DNA from 2 places in the Buttiauxella sp. WJP83 genome. Region 2 is predicted to be linked to the other one. Evidence: predicted binding sites of a transcription regulator. Region 2 holds the regulator's gene; the other holds the start of a gene.
What was found. The regulator LexA, encoded in region 2, represses DNA repair genes until DNA is damaged. The targets are predictions, from matches to a motif close to TNCTGTATGTACATACAGNA.

Region 1: OH773_RS12750 (metal-dependent hydrolase) is a predicted target of LexA. The motif match lies at 6,953-6,972, and genes of this name have one in related genera.

Annotation. Positions count from the first base shown of each region.
Region 1 is NZ_CP110080.1:2,754,187-2,763,485, reverse strand. It holds gene nadE (ammonia-dependent NAD(+) synthetase) at 1-649, opposite strand, end outside; gene osmE (osmotically-inducible lipoprotein OsmE) at 914-1,252, shown strand; gene katE (catalase HPII) at 1,305-3,563, opposite strand; gene cedA (cell division activator CedA) at 3,721-3,960, shown strand; gene OH773_RS12760 (tetratricopeptide repeat protein) at 4,002-4,688, opposite strand; gene OH773_RS12755 (L-cystine transporter) at 4,821-6,212, opposite strand; gene OH773_RS12750 (metal-dependent hydrolase) at 6,345-6,935, opposite strand; gene kduD (2-dehydro-3-deoxy-D-gluconate 5-dehydrogenase KduD) at 7,050-7,811, opposite strand; gene hxpB (hexitol phosphatase HxpB) at 7,968-8,636, opposite strand; gene OH773_RS12735 (YniB family protein) at 8,804-9,299, shown strand, end outside.
Region 2 is NZ_CP110080.1:4,340,273-4,349,571, forward strand. It holds gene OH773_RS20055 (conjugal transfer protein TraF) at 1-897, opposite strand, end outside; gene OH773_RS20060 (cupin domain-containing protein) at 1,065-1,568, opposite strand; gene zur (zinc uptake transcriptional repressor Zur) at 1,678-2,193, shown strand; gene OH773_RS20070 (CsbD family protein) at 2,282-2,491, opposite strand; gene dinF (MATE family efflux transporter DinF) at 2,635-3,966, opposite strand; gene lexA (transcriptional repressor LexA) at 4,108-4,716, opposite strand; gene OH773_RS20085 (diacylglycerol kinase) at 4,825-5,193, opposite strand; gene plsB (glycerol-3-phosphate 1-O-acyltransferase PlsB) at 5,379-7,808, shown strand; gene ubiA (4-hydroxybenzoate octaprenyltransferase) at 7,928-8,800, opposite strand; gene ubiC (chorismate lyase) at 8,800-9,299, opposite strand, start outside.

The sequences.
Region 1 (9,299 bases), 1.6 Mb from region 2:
CATCTTCCAGATCCGCCGTTGGAGCTTTCTGATAGAGGTGCTCCGGGCAGCCCAGGGTTTTGAGCAGCGCTTTACCCTGACGTTTGTTCAGACGGAAGATTGGGTTGATATCAGTCCCGCCATCGCCATATTTGGTGAAGAACCCGGTCACCGCTTCAGCACCGTGGTCCGTGCCGACCACTACGCCTTTGGTCATGCCCGCAATGCTGTACTGGGCTTTCATACGTTCGCGAGCTTTCTCATTGCCACGAATGAAATCGCTTAACTCAATGCCCGCGCTGCGTAGCGCGTGTTCACTAGCCAACACTGAGCCTTTAATGTTCACGGTTAACACGCGATCGGGCTGGATAAAGGTGATTGCATCCTGGCAGTCTTGTTCGTCAGCCTGCACACCAAACGGCAAACGTACCGCGATAAACTGGTAGCTGTCGTCACCGGTTTCGTCGCGCAGTTCATTGATAGCCAGTTGGCAAAGTTTGCCTGTCAGAGTGGAGTCCTGGCCGCCGCTGATACCCAATACCAGGGACTTAATAAACGGATATCTTTTCAGATACGACTTCAGAAAATCGACGCTGACACGGATTTCGTGCTGCGGGTCGATCTGTGGTTTAACCCCTAATGCCTGGATAATCTCTTGTTGCAGAGCCATTTAACCCTCCGGTTACGGTGTACCTGCGCGCGCAGGTAGCAAAAGTCAGATTTGTTAAAACTACCCGTTTGTCGGTAAAACGACAAGACTCATGCGCATGTATGGAATCATTTGGTGTGATTTAGAGCGTTCTGGAGCTAACCCGGTGTTTTGTTTAATAATCCTAAAAATTATTCATTTGGCTTGGTTAGTTGAAAAAACCTCTTTTCTATTCCACGCTTAATGAACACGCTTGAGCAATACCCTGAAAAACGAGGATAAAATATGAACAAGAATTTTGCAGGATTTTTAAGTGCAGCAGCGGTGATGACAATGCTTGCGGGTTGTACGGCGTATGACCGTACCAAAGATCAGGTGGCGACGCCTGTGGTTAAAGATGTGAAAAAAGGCATGAGCCGTGAGCAAGTGCAGCAGATTGCGGGTAAACCTTCTTCAGAAGTGACCATGATTCACGCGCGCGGTACTTGCCAGACCTATATTCTTGGCCAGCGCGAAGGCAAAACTGAAACCTACTTCGTTGCTCTTGATGAAACCGGCCATGTGATGAATTCCGGTTATCAGTCTTGTGCGGAATACGATACTGACCCGCAAACGAAAAAGTAATTTCTCTTTAAGTAAAAAAAGCCGCCACCTAACCGTGGCGGCTTTTTTGTGTCTATGCAGGAATATGACTGACCTTGTTACTGCGCGACCAGACGCGGTGCGCGGCGAGATGTTGCAGGAAATCATCGGTAAATGTGCTTGTGACAGTGTCACCTTCAACCACACCTTCCTCTCCCTGGCTATCAATACCCAGCTTAGATTTAAACTGTCGGGCATCGCCTGCAAGGCCGATGACTTTTAAGTGCTTATAGGCTTCCATTAAATAATAAGTGGCATCGCCATTATTTAAAATGGAGCTGATGTCGCCTCCCGGGACGATCACCGCATCGACGCTGACCGACGGCGAACCGGTGAACGTGGCTCCTATCGGCAGCAAGGAGCCATCGTCAGCGCTAGCATCGCCCAGACGCGAGAACAACAGTTTGCTGTGGACACCCTGGGCTTTCAGCGCCTGCATTGTCGCCAGCACATCCGCCGCATTTGCATTTTCACTGAGTAGAATCGCCACGACTCTGCCTTTCACTGAGCCGCTTGGCACCGCATACAGGCTTAGGCTCGGGTCTTTCTTCAGGCCATTAACATCTTTGGGTGGCGCAACGTGCATCTGCTCATCGGAAAGCTCAATACCGAGATTTTCTGCAACGGGTTGTGCCAGCGAAATATCAATGTGTGTCAGATGGTCCAGCACTCTTTCGCGGATGTAGGGTCGCGCCACTTTGGATAATTCGAAGCTAAAAGCGCTGATAATATGTTGCTGCTCGACAGGCGTTTGGCTTTGCCAGAACAGCCGGGGTTGCGAGTAATACTCACCAAAGGATGGGCTACGCTCGCGAATTTTATGCCCCTCAACCCGAGTCTGATAACTCTCAAAACCGCCACGTTTTGGCCCCGGCGGCGTTTCGCGTGGCCAGTTATCGTTGATGGAGTTAGGTTCGTAGTTGGCAGGATTACTGTCGATATCCATTCGGTGCATGCCATCACGCTGGAAATTGTGATACGGGCAGACTGGGCGGTTAATCGGGATTTCATGGAAATTCGGGCCACCCAGGCGGCTGATTTGCGTATCGGTATAAGAGAATAAACGCCCCTGTAATAACGGGTCATTACTGAAATCCAACCCCGGGACGATATGACCTGGATGGAATGCCGCTTGTTCGTTTTCGGCGAAGAAATTATCCGGGTTACGATTGAGCGTCATTTTGCCCACCAGATGGACGGGAACCAGCTCTTCCGGGATCAGTTTGGTCGGGTCTAACAGATCGAAATCGTATTTAAACTCATCTTCTTCAGGGATTAATTGCAGCCCCAATTCGTATTCCGGGAAATCGCCCGCTTCAATAGATTCCCAAAGATCACGGCGGTGGAAATCCGGATCGCGCCCCGTCAGCTTTTGCGATTCATCCCACACCAGCGATGCTTTACCGGCGGTGGGTTTCCAGTGGAAACGCACGAAGGTGGCTTTGCCTTCGGCATTAATCATCCTGAAGGTATGAATACCGAACCCTTCCATGGTGCGATAGCTGCGTGGAAGACCACGGTCAGACATCGCCCAGATGACGTTGTGCAGCGTTTCGGGTTGCAGTGACACATAATCCCAGAAAGTGTCGTGCGCACTGCCACCTTGCGGTATTGCCCAGTGTGGCTCGGGTTTAACGGCGTGGACGAAATCAGGGAATTTATGGGCATCCTGAATAAAGAATACCGGGGTGTTGTTACCGACTAAATCGAAAATGCCTTCTTCGGTATAGAATTTGGTCGCAAATCCGCGGATATCACGTACGGTGTCGGCAGAGCCTGCACCGCCTTGTACAGTCGAAAATCGCACGAATACCGGCGTGATTTTATCAGGGTCCGATAGAAAATCCGCTTTGGTGACTTCCGCCAAATTTTTGTAGGGCTGGAAGTAACCGTGAGCCGCCGAACCCCGCGCATGTACGATACGCTCGGGGATACGCTCATGGTCGAAATGGGTGATTTTTTCCCGCAGGATAAAATCTTCCAGAAGCGTAGGCCCGCGCGTACCGGCGCGCAGTGAATTTTGGTCATCGGCAATCCGCACACCCTGATTGGTCGTCAGCGGGAAGTTTTCACCATCCTTGCGGTGCACATCGAGCGATTTTAGTTTTTCGTTGGAGGTATCCGGGCTTTTATAACTGCCTGCAGCAGTGGGTTGTGCTCCAGGAGGCGTGGGTACAGTGGAAGGGCGGTGAGATCCATCTTCAGGAGCCAGAGAATCCATACCGGGCCTGGATTCGTTGGCGTCATGTATTGGTGCGCTGTGACTTAACGGATGTTTATCGTGCGTCGACATTGAGCTCATCTCCTGTTTTAGTCCTGCGATAACGATGCTTTGGACAGTCAAAACATCTTTAACTATAGGTCAAGAGCTTCTCAACACGAGACGCGGAGGGCGATTCTCCGCTATCATAGTGACGTTGTTCATCAATTCAGTTCTGATTCGATTGCCTATGAAACCTTTGCGCCAACCAAATACTCGTCCCGTTATTACGTATCAACCGCGTGTTGAACCTGCGCCGCCGGCTCAAGCCTTGCGAGCTGAAGGGTTTAAGGATGTGTGGATTTTACGTAATCGCTATGTGGCTTTTGTGCTGGTGGGGGATGCGTTCCGCCAGTCACCGCCCTTTACGTTGCCGGAGTCCGCACAACGTTGGGCGATGCAGGTAAGAAATGAAAATGACATTCTCTGATATTTTTGTCGTCTTTCCAGACGGTATCCAGGATGGCGGGATTACCCGCCGTTACTGATTTGATCAAACATTTCGCAGCCGGTATCAAATCCTTCTGTGCAGCTTACATTCAGCCACTGCAATGCTCTTTGCTTATTGGCTGTAATAAAGCCTTTCTCACCGTTTAAAAACAGCATGCCGGCCCAGTATTCGGCATAACCCGTACGAGAAATCGCCGAGCTGCGCTTAAACCAGAATGTCGCCTTTTCATCGTCCTGTGCAATACCCACGCCGTTGGCGTAGAGCAAACCGTAGAACATCTGTGCATCGACCGCAGAATCACTTTCGATATCTTGTGAGGCACTTTCCAGCAGCTTCATTGCTTTAGGGTAGTCAGGTGTACCCGCTTGGGTGTTAACCAGAATACGCGCAAGCGTCACATTACCTATTTTACTGCCACGCTCAACCGCTTGTTCGGCGAGTGATTTCGCTTGCTGATAATCCGCAGCGTTAGGGTCCTGAATTTTCAACTGTGCCAGAAGTGCCAGTGCATCTGCATCTCCTTGAGCCGCTGATTTAGCCGCCCAACTTTCGGCCTGCTGGTATTCACCCGCACTAAACAGCGTGTCGGCAAGATAAAACTGGGCACGACTGTCTCCTTCCTGCGCATGTTGCAGATAAGGACTATCAGGTGTTTCAGCCCACGCCGATGAGACGCAGAACAACAACAGAATACAAAGTCGTTTCATAGAGATAAGGGATCCGTAGAGAGCTAAAGTTTTGGCCCCCTATGCGGGAGCTCTAAATTATAAATAAAAAAACGGCCCCTTGTTGAAAGGAGCCGTTTATTGTCGCAGATTCTGTAGTGATTTTGCTACTGGTTAGCGATGCGCCAGCTCAGCTTCTTCATCACTATTAAGCACTTCTTTATCAGTTTGTTTCATCAACTGACTCGTGATGGTACCTGCTGTCATCGAACCGCTAACGTTCAGTGCGGTACGACCCATATCGATAAGTGGCTCAACCGAAATCAACAGCGCAACGAGCGTAACAGGCAAGCCCATGGCTGGCAGGACAATCAGCGCCGCGAAGGTTGCGCCACCGCCCACACCGGCAACGCCTGCGGAGCTTACGGTAACAATCCCAACCAGCGTAGCAATCCAGACGGGATCCAACGGGTTGATACCGACAGTCGGTGCGACCATCACGGCCAGCATCGCTGGATACAGACCGGCACAGCCATTCTGACCGATAGTTGCCCCAAAGGACGCCGCAAAGCTTGCGATGGACTCAGGCACACCCAGGCGGCGAGTTTGCGCTTCAACGTTCAATGGAATGCTGGCTGCGCTGGAGCGGCTGGTGAAAGCGAAGGTCAGAACCGGCCATACTTTACGGAAGTATTTCAACGGGCTGACACCATTGACGGCCAGCAATACCGCATGCACACCGAACATAATGGCCAGGCCGAGGTATGAAGCCACCACGAAGCTGCCCAGTTTAATGATGTCTTGCAGGTTTGAACCGGCAACGACTTTGGTCATCAGTGCCAGAACACCGTATGGCGTCAGTTGCATCACCAGGCGCACAAGTTTCATGACCCAGCTTTGAAGTGTGTCAATCGCAACCAGAACACGTTCGCCTTTTGGCGCATCGTCTTTCAGCAATTTCAGTGCGGCCACGCCGAGGAAGGCGGCGAAAATCACGACGCTGATGATCGACGTTGGATTAGCACCAGTCAGGTCAGCAAACGGGTTTTTCGGTACGAAAGATAAAATCAGCTGCGGTACGCTGAGGTCGGCAACTTTGCCCACATAAGTCGTTTCAATCGCGCTCAGACGTGCAGTTTCTGCAGTTCCCTGAACAAGGCCTTCTGCGGTCAGACCAAACAAGTTAGTCACCAACACACCGACCAGTGCGGAAATCAATGTGGTGAACAGCAGTGTCCCGATGGTCAGTACGCTGATTTTGCCCAAAGACGAGGCATTATGCAGACGCGCAACAGCACTCAGAATTGAGGCAAATACCAATGGCATAACAATCATTTGCAGCAACTGAACATAGCCGTTACCGACAACGTTAAACCACTGAATAGATTGTTTCAGTACCGGGCTGTCTTCGCCATAAATGGTGTGCAGGGCAAGGCCAAAGACGACGCCAATCACCAGACCAAGCAGTACTTTCTTCGCCAGACTCCACTGTTTGTGGCGGGTTTGCGCCAGCAACAGCAGCAGAATAACGAACACGATAACGTTCGCTATAAGTGGAAAATTCATCCCGTATCTCCTGAGTGTATTTTAAGCAGGTGGACTGATTGCCACCTTTATGCTGCAAATCGTACCAGAAGCTCAGAACGAGTCTTATATTCAAAAGGAATTGATTATTACCATTTGAGCTATTTCGTCTAATTATTGTTCCAGGTGGTTACTTAAAAAACTATTAAAGGTCATTTGCAGAGAAATTATCATGTGCGATGACCAGCGCACGGCACTGTTATCGGGCACACTTTGTGGCATCCACACCGCCAGGCCAAAAAACACCATGCACAAGGCGCGTTCAAGTTGATTGCCTTTTTGCGGCCTGATAATGGGAAAACGGAACCGCCAGCGGCAAGGCCAAAGTAACGGCACACCGGCAGGGGTGAGCATATCCGCAAGAATATGACTCAAGTAACCTAACACCATGCCCTGAAGGGCGTCGGCGGGAATAACCCAGGTTTCGGGAACTTTGAGATAGAACAGCGCGAGACTCGCGAATACGGCGAATAAACTGTGCGTAAACCCCCGATGGCCGCAGGCGCGAGCGATCGGTTTAGAAATCCAGGGCAAGCGTTGGCCGAGAAATGACTTTGGGTGGTCAATATCAGGTAGCAAACACGTCAGGATGGCTGATGGCACAATATGCCACCAGTCCCCTTGAGCAAGCACAGGCGTGAGTTCGGCGTTTTTAGCGAATACTGCACAGGCAATGGAAAAAAGAAGGTGACCTTCCGCCGTCATGATACTACCTGGATGAAAACTGTCGATTCATACAGTATAGGGATTTTATACAGTAGACGGAAGAGGTGACGGCGTAACATTTTACTACCGCCGGATTCCCCGACGGCATGATGTTTAGCGGGCTAGCCAGCCTCCGTCGACGGCAACCGTGTAGCCATTGACATAATCGGAAGCGCGAGAGGCGAGAAACACAATTGGCCCTTGCAGGTCACCAGGAAGCCCCCATCGACCAGCAGGAATACGGTCGAGGATTTCCTGGCTGCGTACATCGTCGTCACGCAGTTGTTGAGTATTGTTGGTTGCCATGTATCCTGGCGCGATAGCATTCACATTAATATTATGTTGTGCCCATTCATTCGCCAGTAGCCGCGTCACGCCGAGCACAGCGCTTTTGGATGCGGTATAAGAAGGGACTCTGATTCCGCCCTGGAATGACAGCATGGATGCGATGTTAATGATCTTGCCGCCATGGCCTTGTTTAATGAATTGCTTTGCGACCGCCTGAGAGAGAAAGAACACCGATTTAATGTTCAGGTTCATGACGTCGTCCCAGTTTTTCTCGCTAAATTCTAGTGCATCTTCCCGGCGAATAGTTCCCGCGTTATTCACGAGAATATCTATTTTCCCCATCCCTGCGACTGCCTGCGCGATAATCTCAGGGATCGCGTCTTGTTGGCTTAAATCTGCCTGTATGGCGAGAAAACGACGATCCAAATCCTGTACTTTTTGCGCCGTTTCATGTGGGATTTTGCGGCTTACACTGACGATGTTACAACCTGCCTCGGCAAGCCCTATTGCCATTCCCTGACCCAGGCCTGTGTCACAACCCGTGACGATAGCGACTTTGCCTTGCAGATTAAAAGCATCGAGAATCATAAGTTACCCCGGTATCCGGAAAAGCGCCGTTGCGCATGTCTGTATAGAGTAGATACCGGAGAGGGGAAACTCAAATATTTATGAAATAACGTTTTAAAAAATTTGATGCGGATATGATTTTGAAACAGATGCGGGGGGGGCCCCGCATCTTTATCACTAGCCAATCAGATGTTCGGCGCGCAATTCAGTCAGCGAGTTCAGTTTCGCATTCGCCAGACACCAGCGTACGTCGTCGCGGTTTTCTTCCGCGGGAACCACAATAGAACGCATGCGTGCGGCTTTGGTCGCAATCATGCCATTCACTGAATCTTCAAGAGTGACACAAGCCAGAGGATCGATGCCCAGTTTAGTGGCGGCGTCTAAGTAAACCTGCGGATGCGGCTTGCTGTAAGGCAGATGTTCCGCCGAGGCGATAGCATCAAACTGAGAACGTAAGTCGAACATTTCCAGCACGCGCTCAAGCATATGCAGAGGTGAGGCGGAGGCTAACCCGACTTTCAGCCCTTGTGCTTTACATAAGGCGATGGCTTCACGCACGCCGGGCAAGAGTGGTTGAGTCTCTTCTATCAGGGCAATGGCGCGATTAATCACGCGCTGAGTGACTTCTTCGCGCGTCGGGCCTTGCCAGGGTTGGCGGGCAAACCACAGTTCTACGACCAGATCGATACGCAAACCGAGTGTATCAGGCAGTTCAGAACGTCGGGAAATATCCACGCCGATACTGGCGAGCACATCCAGCTCAGCCTTGTCCCATAACGGTTCAGAATCAATCAACAAACCGTCCATATCAAAAATCGCAGCTAAAATTTGGCGCGTAACAGCCATTTATTGACTCCTGTCTTTGAGGTATTACAGATAAGATCACCTATCTTTAACTGGAAATCCTGGCTGTTGCCACTGGTTTGTGAAAATCGCCCGTAAAGCTCAGGCGAAATCACCCCAGACGAGGTAAACTTTGTGCGTGCAAGTTACGTCCTAACCAAGGGGAACGAATGACGTATCAACAAGCTGGACGCATTGCCGTACTCAAACGTGTGGCTGGCTGGGTAATTTTTATCCCAGCGGTAATTTCAACACTGATTTCAATTCTGAAGTTTATGTATGAGCACAGCGAAAAACAGGCAGGGATTAATGCTGTGATGCTGGATTTCGCTCATGTCATGATTGAGATGATGCGTTTTAATACGCCATTCTTGAATTTCTTCTGGTACAACTCGCCGCAACCCGACTTCCATCAGCAGGCCAATATTCTGTTTTGGATAATCTACGCGCTGATCTTTATTGGCCTTGCGTTGCAGGCATCCGGTGCACGAATGAGCCGTCAGGCGAAGTTTCTGCGTGAAGGGGTGCAAGATCAGTTGATTCTTGAACAGGCAAAAGGCCCTGAAGGTTTAACGAAAGAACAGATCGACGCGAAAATTGTGGTACCGCGACACACCATTTTCCTGCAAATTTTCCCGCTTTATATTTTACCCGTCATCATTATCG
Region 2 (9,299 bases):
AATCACTTTCGTATCGATATCACGAGACACCAGATTTTGCCCACTTAACCCTATGGTCCAGGAATCACCAAAGTCTGCCGCCAACCCTGCATCGATGTTAAAACCCGTGTCGGAGTTTCGATAGCGGCTGTCAGTGAAATCATCTTTCTTGTACTGATAAACCGAGGTGCTGTAGTTATACAACCAGGTATATTGAAGCTTTGGCGTAACTCCTACCGAAACAGGCACCCCGCCAACATCAAATTTGTGCGCCACTGCAACACCGTAATCCGAGACAACAGCCGCACGGCCAAAGCCTTTTGAGGTGAAGTTTTGCAGGTCGTCAGGATTCGGGATCACGGTTCCATTAGCGATCCCATCAAGATAATCAAGATCGTGCTGAGTGATATCTGACGTAACTCTGGCGGTCCCATAAACTTTCGCCACAAACGCAAACGGCAAAACGGCATTTGGGATACTCACCGCGAGAGAACCGCCCGCTTTCGCACGAGCCTCTTCCCCTCTGACATCTCGCAATTGCCCGGCAAGGTCAGCTGCACTGCTTTGCAATTCACGATACAACGAAGGGTTACGGATCAGTTGTGGTAACGGAATTTCCGAGAAATCGAGATAATCCTCAACCATGTTACTGATGTCGTCGATATTATCCTGGAGGTTATGGGGGTCTGTCATTTGCACACCCACTGAAGGAATGATGAGTCCGACGTTATCCCCCTCCTGGCTTCTGGTGAGCAAAGCGGGGTTAATCAGTACCGCACTGCTCCACCTAGATGATGCAACGCCGGTGCCGCCCATCGCATCATTGCGTGATTCCGTCCATGTCCCTGCCGCATTAGCCGTATTTGCCGCAAAGAAAAAGGCGACGTTTGCCGCCACCAAAACTCTGGTTTTTATCATTCTCTACCCGCCCGTCTTACTTCCGATTGATGAATCGCCTCTTGCCAGAACTAAGCTGACAAAAGTGGTTAATGCCGTGAAGAAAAGACTCAAAGCGGGTGTTTTCACCCAAATAAAAACCCGCATTAATCCAACGGGTTATATTTATTTAATCCCTATACATATACTTATAGTTTACCGTTTGGTTTCCGTGAAGGATGTCCGTCATGTGGACCGAAAAATTGTGGCGGGTGATCAATCCAGCGGTCCTGCCGTTGTGCGGCATAGCTCGCGTTTAGCGGGTAATAAATTCGATTTTCAGCTTTGTTGGCTTCACCCACAATCAGCAACCTGACTTCATGTTCTGTATTGTTGATGAACGTATGACAAATGCCGGTTCCTGACGGAAAGCCAACGCTATCACCCGGCTCAAGCGGGTAAAGATGACCATTGATCCATACCTGCGGATGCCCTTCCAGAACATAAGCAAATTCTTCCTCGCTACTTTCCGCATGCGGGTAGGACGTCCGGCGACCGGGCAACAGACGCTCATGGTGGATCCCCAGGCGTGTTAGCCCGAGTTTGCGAGCCAGCGGCGCGCCAATAGAAAACAGTTCAGCGCTGTCTGGATAAGTTGAATCATCTTCACCTTCCAGGTCTTTCCAGTGGCGTATGCAATCAGGTTTATTCATAACAAACTCCGGGATAGTCATCTCAAAAGGATGCAGCCAGAATGGTGCACCACTCGGCGTTTTTTGCGCGTTGTGATAGAGTGTAGGGCTAATCTACAGGGGAATGCTGATGGACATCACGACTTCACAAAACGTGTTAGCGCAGGCTGAAAAACTATGCGAGCAGCGTAATGTGCGCCTGACGCCACAACGCCTGGAAGTGCTGCGTTTACTGACGCAACAAGCGGGTGCAATCAGCGCTTATGATTTGCTGGATTTATTGCGTGCCAGTGAACCACAAGCAAAACCTCCGACGGTGTATCGTGCTCTCGATTTTCTTCTTGAACAAGGCTTTGTGCATCGCGTTGAGTCAACCAACAGCTATGTTTTGTGCCATCTGTTTGATCAGCCAACGCACTCATCAGCGATGTTTATTTGCGACAGATGTGGAGCGGTGAAGGAACATGGTGCGCAAGACGTTGAAGATATCATGCATCAATTGGCTGCCCAGTTAGGATTTGCTCTGCATCATAATGTCATTGAGGCGCATGGTTTATGCAGCGCTTGCGCAGAAGTTGAAGCCTGCAACCATCCCGAAGCATGCGGGCATGACCACACTATTCAGTCGAAGAAAAAATCACGCTAATACGAATTTAGAAGATTAGACTGGGGAAGAATCGGTACTTCCATGTACCAGGGCAGATTTAGAGAGTTAACACATCTGAGGGATGAGATTACCAGCGGTAATCGTTACGTTTTTCCCAATCAACGACTTCTTTCTCTGCCTGTTCTTGGGCGTATCCATAGCGTTCCTGGATTTTACCGACTAGCTGATCGCGCTTCCCTTCGATGACGGTCATGTCGTCATCCGTCAGTTTGCCCCATTTTTCTTTCACTGTGCCTTTGAACTGTTTCCAGTTACCGCCGATTTCGTCTTTATTCATAATAGTCTCCTCAACGTTCGCTAAAAAACTGCTAAAAGTTAACAACGTCCGAGTGCTGCCGTTTGGCTAAAACCACTCTTATCTGCTGGACGTGATAACAATTGTAGTTAAGGATGCGGCAGTGGCGGAAAAACTAAGAATCTTTAACCATGCACGTGTTCAAACCAGGTGTTGTGACGCCAATGACGACGCCAGATCCACCCCAATGACAAACCTCGTAGTGCAAGAAACACCGCCAGCGAAAGCCATAACCCATGGTTGCCCAACCAGGGCACGGTGAACAAGGTTAATCCAAAGCCAAGAGCCGCAACGGCCATACTGTTTCGCATTTCTGCACCACGTGTTGCGCCAATAAACATGCCATCAAGCAAATAGCACCAGACGCCCACCACCGGTAAAACTATCTGCCAATGCAAATAGCGATCGGCCTGGCGCTGCAATTCAGGGATTGATGTCAGGAGCGAAACAATGTTCTCGCCAAACAGTGCATACACTATGGCAAAAGCTAACGCGACCAATCCCGCCTGGCGACAGGCTGCTCCCCACACCTCCAGCAATTGGCCTCGATTTTTCGCACCAAATGCCTGCCCCGAATGGGCTTCAACAGCGTAAGCAAACCCATCAAGCGCATAGGCGGTGAAGGTCAGCAACGTCATCAGCACCGCGTTTACCGCAACGATTTCGCTGCCTAACCGTGCGCCAAAAATCGTCACTGATGCGAAACACACCTGCAGCAACAGCGAGCGCAACATAATGTCCCGGTTAAGCGCCAGTAAACGCCGAACGTTTCCGCGCCAGGCTTTCATCAGCATCTCTACGCTGATTCCACGCAGGCCCATCACCTTTTTCACCATCAGCAACCCGATGATAAATGTCGCATATTCCGCAGTGACCGTCGCTAACGCCGCCCCCTGCACATTCATGTGCAACCCCATCACCAGCCACACATCCAGCACGATATTCAGCACGTTTCCGACGACCAGTAAGATAACCGGTGCACGCGCATACTGAACGCCTAACAGCCAACCAAGTAAGACCAGGTTAGCCAGTGAAGCCGGGGCGCTTAGCCAGCGGATCTCAAGAAAACGCTGTGCCTGCCAGAGCACATCCTGGTTACCGCCAACAATATGTAATGCCAGTGAAATGAGGGGATCGCGCAGCGCGATAATCACAACGCCTGCGCCCAGCGCCAGCAATAAAGGCTGTACCAGTGCACGAGCTAACGCCGAGGGATTATTTGCGCCAAACGCTTGAGCGGTTAAGCCCGTGGTACTCATGCGCAGGAATAGCAAAAGCATGAACAGGAAACTGGTTGCCGTAGCGCCAATAGCGACTCCGCCAAGATAGACAGGGCTGTCCAGATGACCAATGACTGCCGTATCGACCAGACCCAGCAAGGGGACGGTGATGTTGGAGAAGATCATGGGTAAGGCGAGGCGCCAGAGTACTTTGTCAGCCGTTGAGAAAAATCGCATTCCACCCTTCATACTTCAAGCCGCATCTTTGTTGGCCGCGTTCACTCACCCGAATCACTTACTCAAGTAAGCTCATCGGGACTCGTTTTCTCGCCGCCTCAATGCAACTTGAATTATTTGGGTTTTCAGTTTTAAGAAACTTTACAGCCAGTTGCCGTTGCGAATCACCCCAACCGCCAACCCTTCAATGGAGAAGTTATGTTCGCGCAGGTCAACCACAATAGGTTCAAACTCGCTATTTTCTGGAAGAAGATGAACAACGTTGCCCTGCTGTTTTAAGCGCTTAACGGTAACTTCATCATCAATACGCGCAACCACAACCTGGCCGTTACGCACATCCTGAGTTTTATGCACCGCGAGCAGATCACCGTCCATAATACCGATGTCTTTCATAGACATACCGCTGACGCGCAGCAAGAAATCGGCATTAGGTTTAAACAGCGATGGATCAACCTGGTAATGGCCTTCGATATGCTGCTGAGCCAAGAGTGGCTCACCTGCAGCAACACGCCCAACCAGCGGAATACCGGTAACTTCTTCCACCAGCAAGCGGATACCGCGCGACGCACCAGAGACAATCTCAATGACGCCTTTACGAGCCAGTGCTTTTAGGTGCTCTTCAGCGGCGTTTGGAGAACGGAACCCCAGACGTTGAGCAATCTCGGCACGAGTCGGTGGCATGCCGGTCTGGCTGATATGATCCCGAATAAGATCAAACACCTCTTGCTGCCTGGTAGTTAACGCTTTCATTCCGCCCCCTGGGTGTTTATACAGTTATGCTGTGAGTATATACAGTCAAAGGCGAATTTGGAACCACAAATTAAGCAAAAAACCAGCCACTTAACTATTCTGGAAAGATCATCGCAAATGCTGCCAAAGCAGTGTGACCCAGGTAATCACTGCGAGGATAATGGCGATTAACACAGCAGCTGATCCCATGTCCTTGGCGCGTCCTGAAAGCTCGTGATAATCCGTACCCACGCGGTCAACAAGGGATTCAATCGCACTGTTGAGGATCTCGACAATCATAACCAGCACGACAGAACCAATCAGTAGAATACGGGTGATGGGGTCGATATCTAAATAACAGGCAATGGCAATAGCGATTACGGCACAAACGCCTTCCTGACGGAACGCAGCTTCGTTGATCCAGGCTGCTTTGAGCCCTTTCCATGAATAGCCAGCGGCTTTGATGATACGGGTAAATCCGGTGACGTTACTCGCCATTTTTGGAAACCTTTTCAAATTATTTGCGTCAATACTTATCTATACCCGTCATTCTTCAAATTGCTGCCAACACGGCTACAACTTGAAGAATGACGGGTATAAAGCGCAACGCCACAGAAATCTGAGTGAGATTCTGATATTCTTGCGGCGAAATTGCATTATTAACCTGAGGCTTTACATCGTTTATGTCAGGCTGGCCAAGAATCTACTACAAATTACTTAATTTACCATTAGGCGTTCTGGTAAAAAGCAAGTCCATTCCGGCAGATCCACAAGCCGAACTGGGCTTAGATCCCACACGCCCGATAATGTACGTGCTGCCGTATAACTCTAAGGCGGACTTATTAACGCTGCGCGCACAATGTCTCGCGCATGGCTTACCCGATCCGCTTCAGCCGTTAGAGATTGATGGAGCGGTACTCCCGCGTTACGTCTTTATCCACGGCGGCCCGCGCGTATTCACGTATTACACGCCGAAAGAAGAGTCGATCAAGTTGTTCCATGATTACCTCGACTTGCACCGCAGCAATCCAAATCTGGATGTGCAGATGGTGCCGGTCTCGGTGATGTTTGGCCGCTCTCCGGGTCGCGAAAAAGGCGAAGTTAATCCGCCATTAAAGATGCTGAACGGCATCCAGAAATTTTTCGCCGTTACCTGGCTTGGTCGCGACAGTTTCGTGCGTTTTTCGCCACCCGTCTCTCTACGCCACATGGCCACCGAGCACGGTACGGATAAAAAGATCGCTCAGAAATTGGCTCGCGTTGCGCGTATGCACTTTGCTCGCCAGCGTTTAGCGACCATCGGGCCGCGTTTGCCGGTACGTCAGGATCTGTTTAATAAACTTCTGGCATCGAAAGCTATCGCTCGCGCCGTCGAAGATGAAGCACGCAGCAAGAAAATCTCCCATGAAAAAGCACAGCAAAACGCTGTGGCGCTGATGGAAGAGATTGCCGCCAACTTCTCTTATGAAGCGATTCGAGTGAGCGACCGCGTGCTCAGTCTGACGTGGAACCGCTTGTACCAGGGGATAAACGTTCATAATGCAGAACGCGTGCGCCAGTTGGCTCACGATGGTCATGAGATTGTTTATGTCCCTTGCCATCGCAGCCACATGGATTACATGCTGCTGTCCTATGTGCTTTATCACCAGGGGCTGGTTCCTCCGCACATCGCGGCGGGTATCAACCTGAACTTCTGGCCAGCGGGCCCGATTTTCCGCCGCCTCGGTGCGTTCTTTATCCGTCGTACCTTTAAAGGCAGCAAACTCTACTCCACCGTGTTCCGTGAATATCTGGGCGAGCTGTTTAGCCGTGGCTATTCCGTTGAATATTTCGTGGAAGGGGGTCGTTCTCGTACCGGGCGTTTGCTCGACCCGAAAACCGGCACCTTGTCGATGACCATTCAGGCAATGCTGCGCGGCGGTACTCGCCCTATTACATTGGTGCCGATTTACATTGGCTACGAGCATGTAATGGAAGTGGGGACTTACGCAAAAGAGTTGCGTGGTGCGACCAAAGAGAAAGAGAGTTTCATGCAGATGGTACGTGGCCTGAGTAAGCTGCGTAACCTCGGTCAGGGCTATGTGAACTTTGGCGAACCGATGCCATTGATGACATTCCTGAACCAGCGAGTTCCTGAGTGGCGCGATTCCATCGACCCAATCGAAGCGATTCGTCCTGCGTGGCTGACGCCGACGGTGAATGAAATTGCCGCCGAGTTGATGGTGCGAATTAACAATGCAGGTGCGGCGAACGCCATGAACCTGTGCTGTACAGCGTTATTAGCCTCACGTCAGCGTTCACTCACCCGTGAGCAACTCACCGAGCAGCTAAACTGTTACCTGAGCCTGTTGCGTAATGTGCCGTATTCACCGGACGCTACTGCACCCGATCAACCAGCAGAAGCGCTGATTGAACACGCGTTGCAAATGAACAAGTTTGAAGTAGAGAAAGACACTATCGGTGACATCATCATTTTGCCGCGTGAGCAGGCAGTTCTGATGACGTATTACCGCAACAACATCCTGCATATGCTGGTGTTGCCTTCTCTGCTGGCAGCGATTATTACTCAACATCGCCGCATTGACCGTAGCGAACTGCTGCGTCAGGTCACGTTACTGTACCCGATGCTGAAGGCTGAGTTGTTCCTGCGCTGGAACACCACTGAACTTGCCGGTGAAATTGACATTATGCTCAATGAACTGGCGCGTCAGGAACTGGTCACGCTGACAGACGACGAAGTGCAGATGAACCCTGCGCGTTCACGCACCATGCAGCTACTGGCTGCGGGTGTTCGTGAAACGCTACAGCGTTATGCGATTACGTTCTGGTTGTTGAGCGCGAATCCGTCGATTAACCGTGGGACACTGGAGCGCGAAAGCCGCACCGTTGCCCAGCGCTTGTCAGTTTTGCATGGTATTAATGCACCGGAGTTCTTTGATAAAGCCGTCTTCACCTCGCTGGTATTAACCTTGCGTGATGAAGGCTATATCAGTGACACCGGGGATGCAGAGCCAGGCGAAACGATGAAGGTCTACCAGTTACTGGCTGATCTGATCATGCCGGATGTGCGTTTAACGATTGAAAGTGCGACGTCGCAGGCTGCGACCGAGTAATGCCCTCACCCTAACCCTCTCCCACGGGAGAGGGGATAACTGTTATCTCCTTCACCTGAGGGAGATATGCCCGGTTTTCTCCTTCTCCCCGAGGGAGAAGGCCGGGATGAGGGGATTTTTTAGAAGTGTATGTAACTCAGCACCAGGCCAATAAACAACACCAGCCCAACGTAGTTATTATTCAGGAATGCGCGGAAACAGGCATCGCGGTCGCGATTCGCCGTCAACCGTTGCTGATGGATAAAGAGCGCGCCAGCCAATGCTATAGACCAATAAAAAGCGCCGCCTAAGCCATTCAGCCAGCCAATTACGGCCAGCAATACCATTACCGCAACCTGCAAAATCCCAATGATCACATTGTCATAGCGTCCAAACAGGATAGCCGTGGATTTGATACCTATTTTAAGATCGTCATCGCGATCAACCATCGCATACTGTGTGTCGTAGGCTACCGCCCAGCAAATATTGGTCAAAAACATCAGCCAGCAACTTAGCGGAACAGATTCACTGACCGCAGCAAATGCCATTGGGATGGACCAACCGAATGCCGCACCCAACACCACTTGTGGCAGATGGGTGTAACGCTTCATAAACGGATAGACCCAGGCTAACGCTAATCCCGCGACAGACAATAAAATCGTCATGGTATTGAGTGTCAGCACCAGTAAAAACGAAAGCAGCACCAGCACCACAAACAGGATACGCGCCTCTTTTTCACTGACAGCACCGCTCGGTAGCGGCCGATGGGCGGTCCGTTTAACGTGGCCATCAAACTTGCGATCGGCGTAGTCGTTAACCACGCAACCCGCGGCGCGCATCATCCAGACTCCGGCGATAAACACGCATAAAATAGTCAGCGGCGGGACACCCGGTGTCGCAAGCCATAACGCCCATAACGTGGGCCATAACAATAAAAGCGAGCCAATCGGCTTATCCAGCCGCATCAGGCGTTGGTAGGCCTGTAATTTGCCCTGTTTCAGACTCCACTCCATTATTTTTCCTCTGCATACAACGGCGAAGCGGGAAGGAATAACTCGGTCAGTACCAATGGCTTTCCGGCTAATCTCAGGCGGGACCGACGTCCCCACAGCTCCGCACTGCGTCCAATCTCAATAAAATCCCGCGTCAGGGATGATGCACTAAACAAATAACGCCCAAGCGGCGTGGTTCCAAGCTGTTGCAAAGCAAGCTCAGGCCCTTCAAGGGTTGATTCCGGTACGACCGTGCGCCCAAGCAGCCAGGGCTCATCGTCACCGCATAGCACAACTTCACGCAGCCAATAACGTTTGGCTTCTGGCATCATCTCAGCTTCGGGAAAATCGACAGGCGAATCGAAAAAACCTTCACGCACAATGCGAACAGTGACTCGCGAACAATACTGTTCAAAGCGTTTAGTCATTGAGTCTTCAAGCAACAACCAGTCAAGAAGCGAAGCACTCAGCCCCTCGGGAATCGTAGCCTCAAAACGTAAGGCGCGCAGTGCCGAAAGCG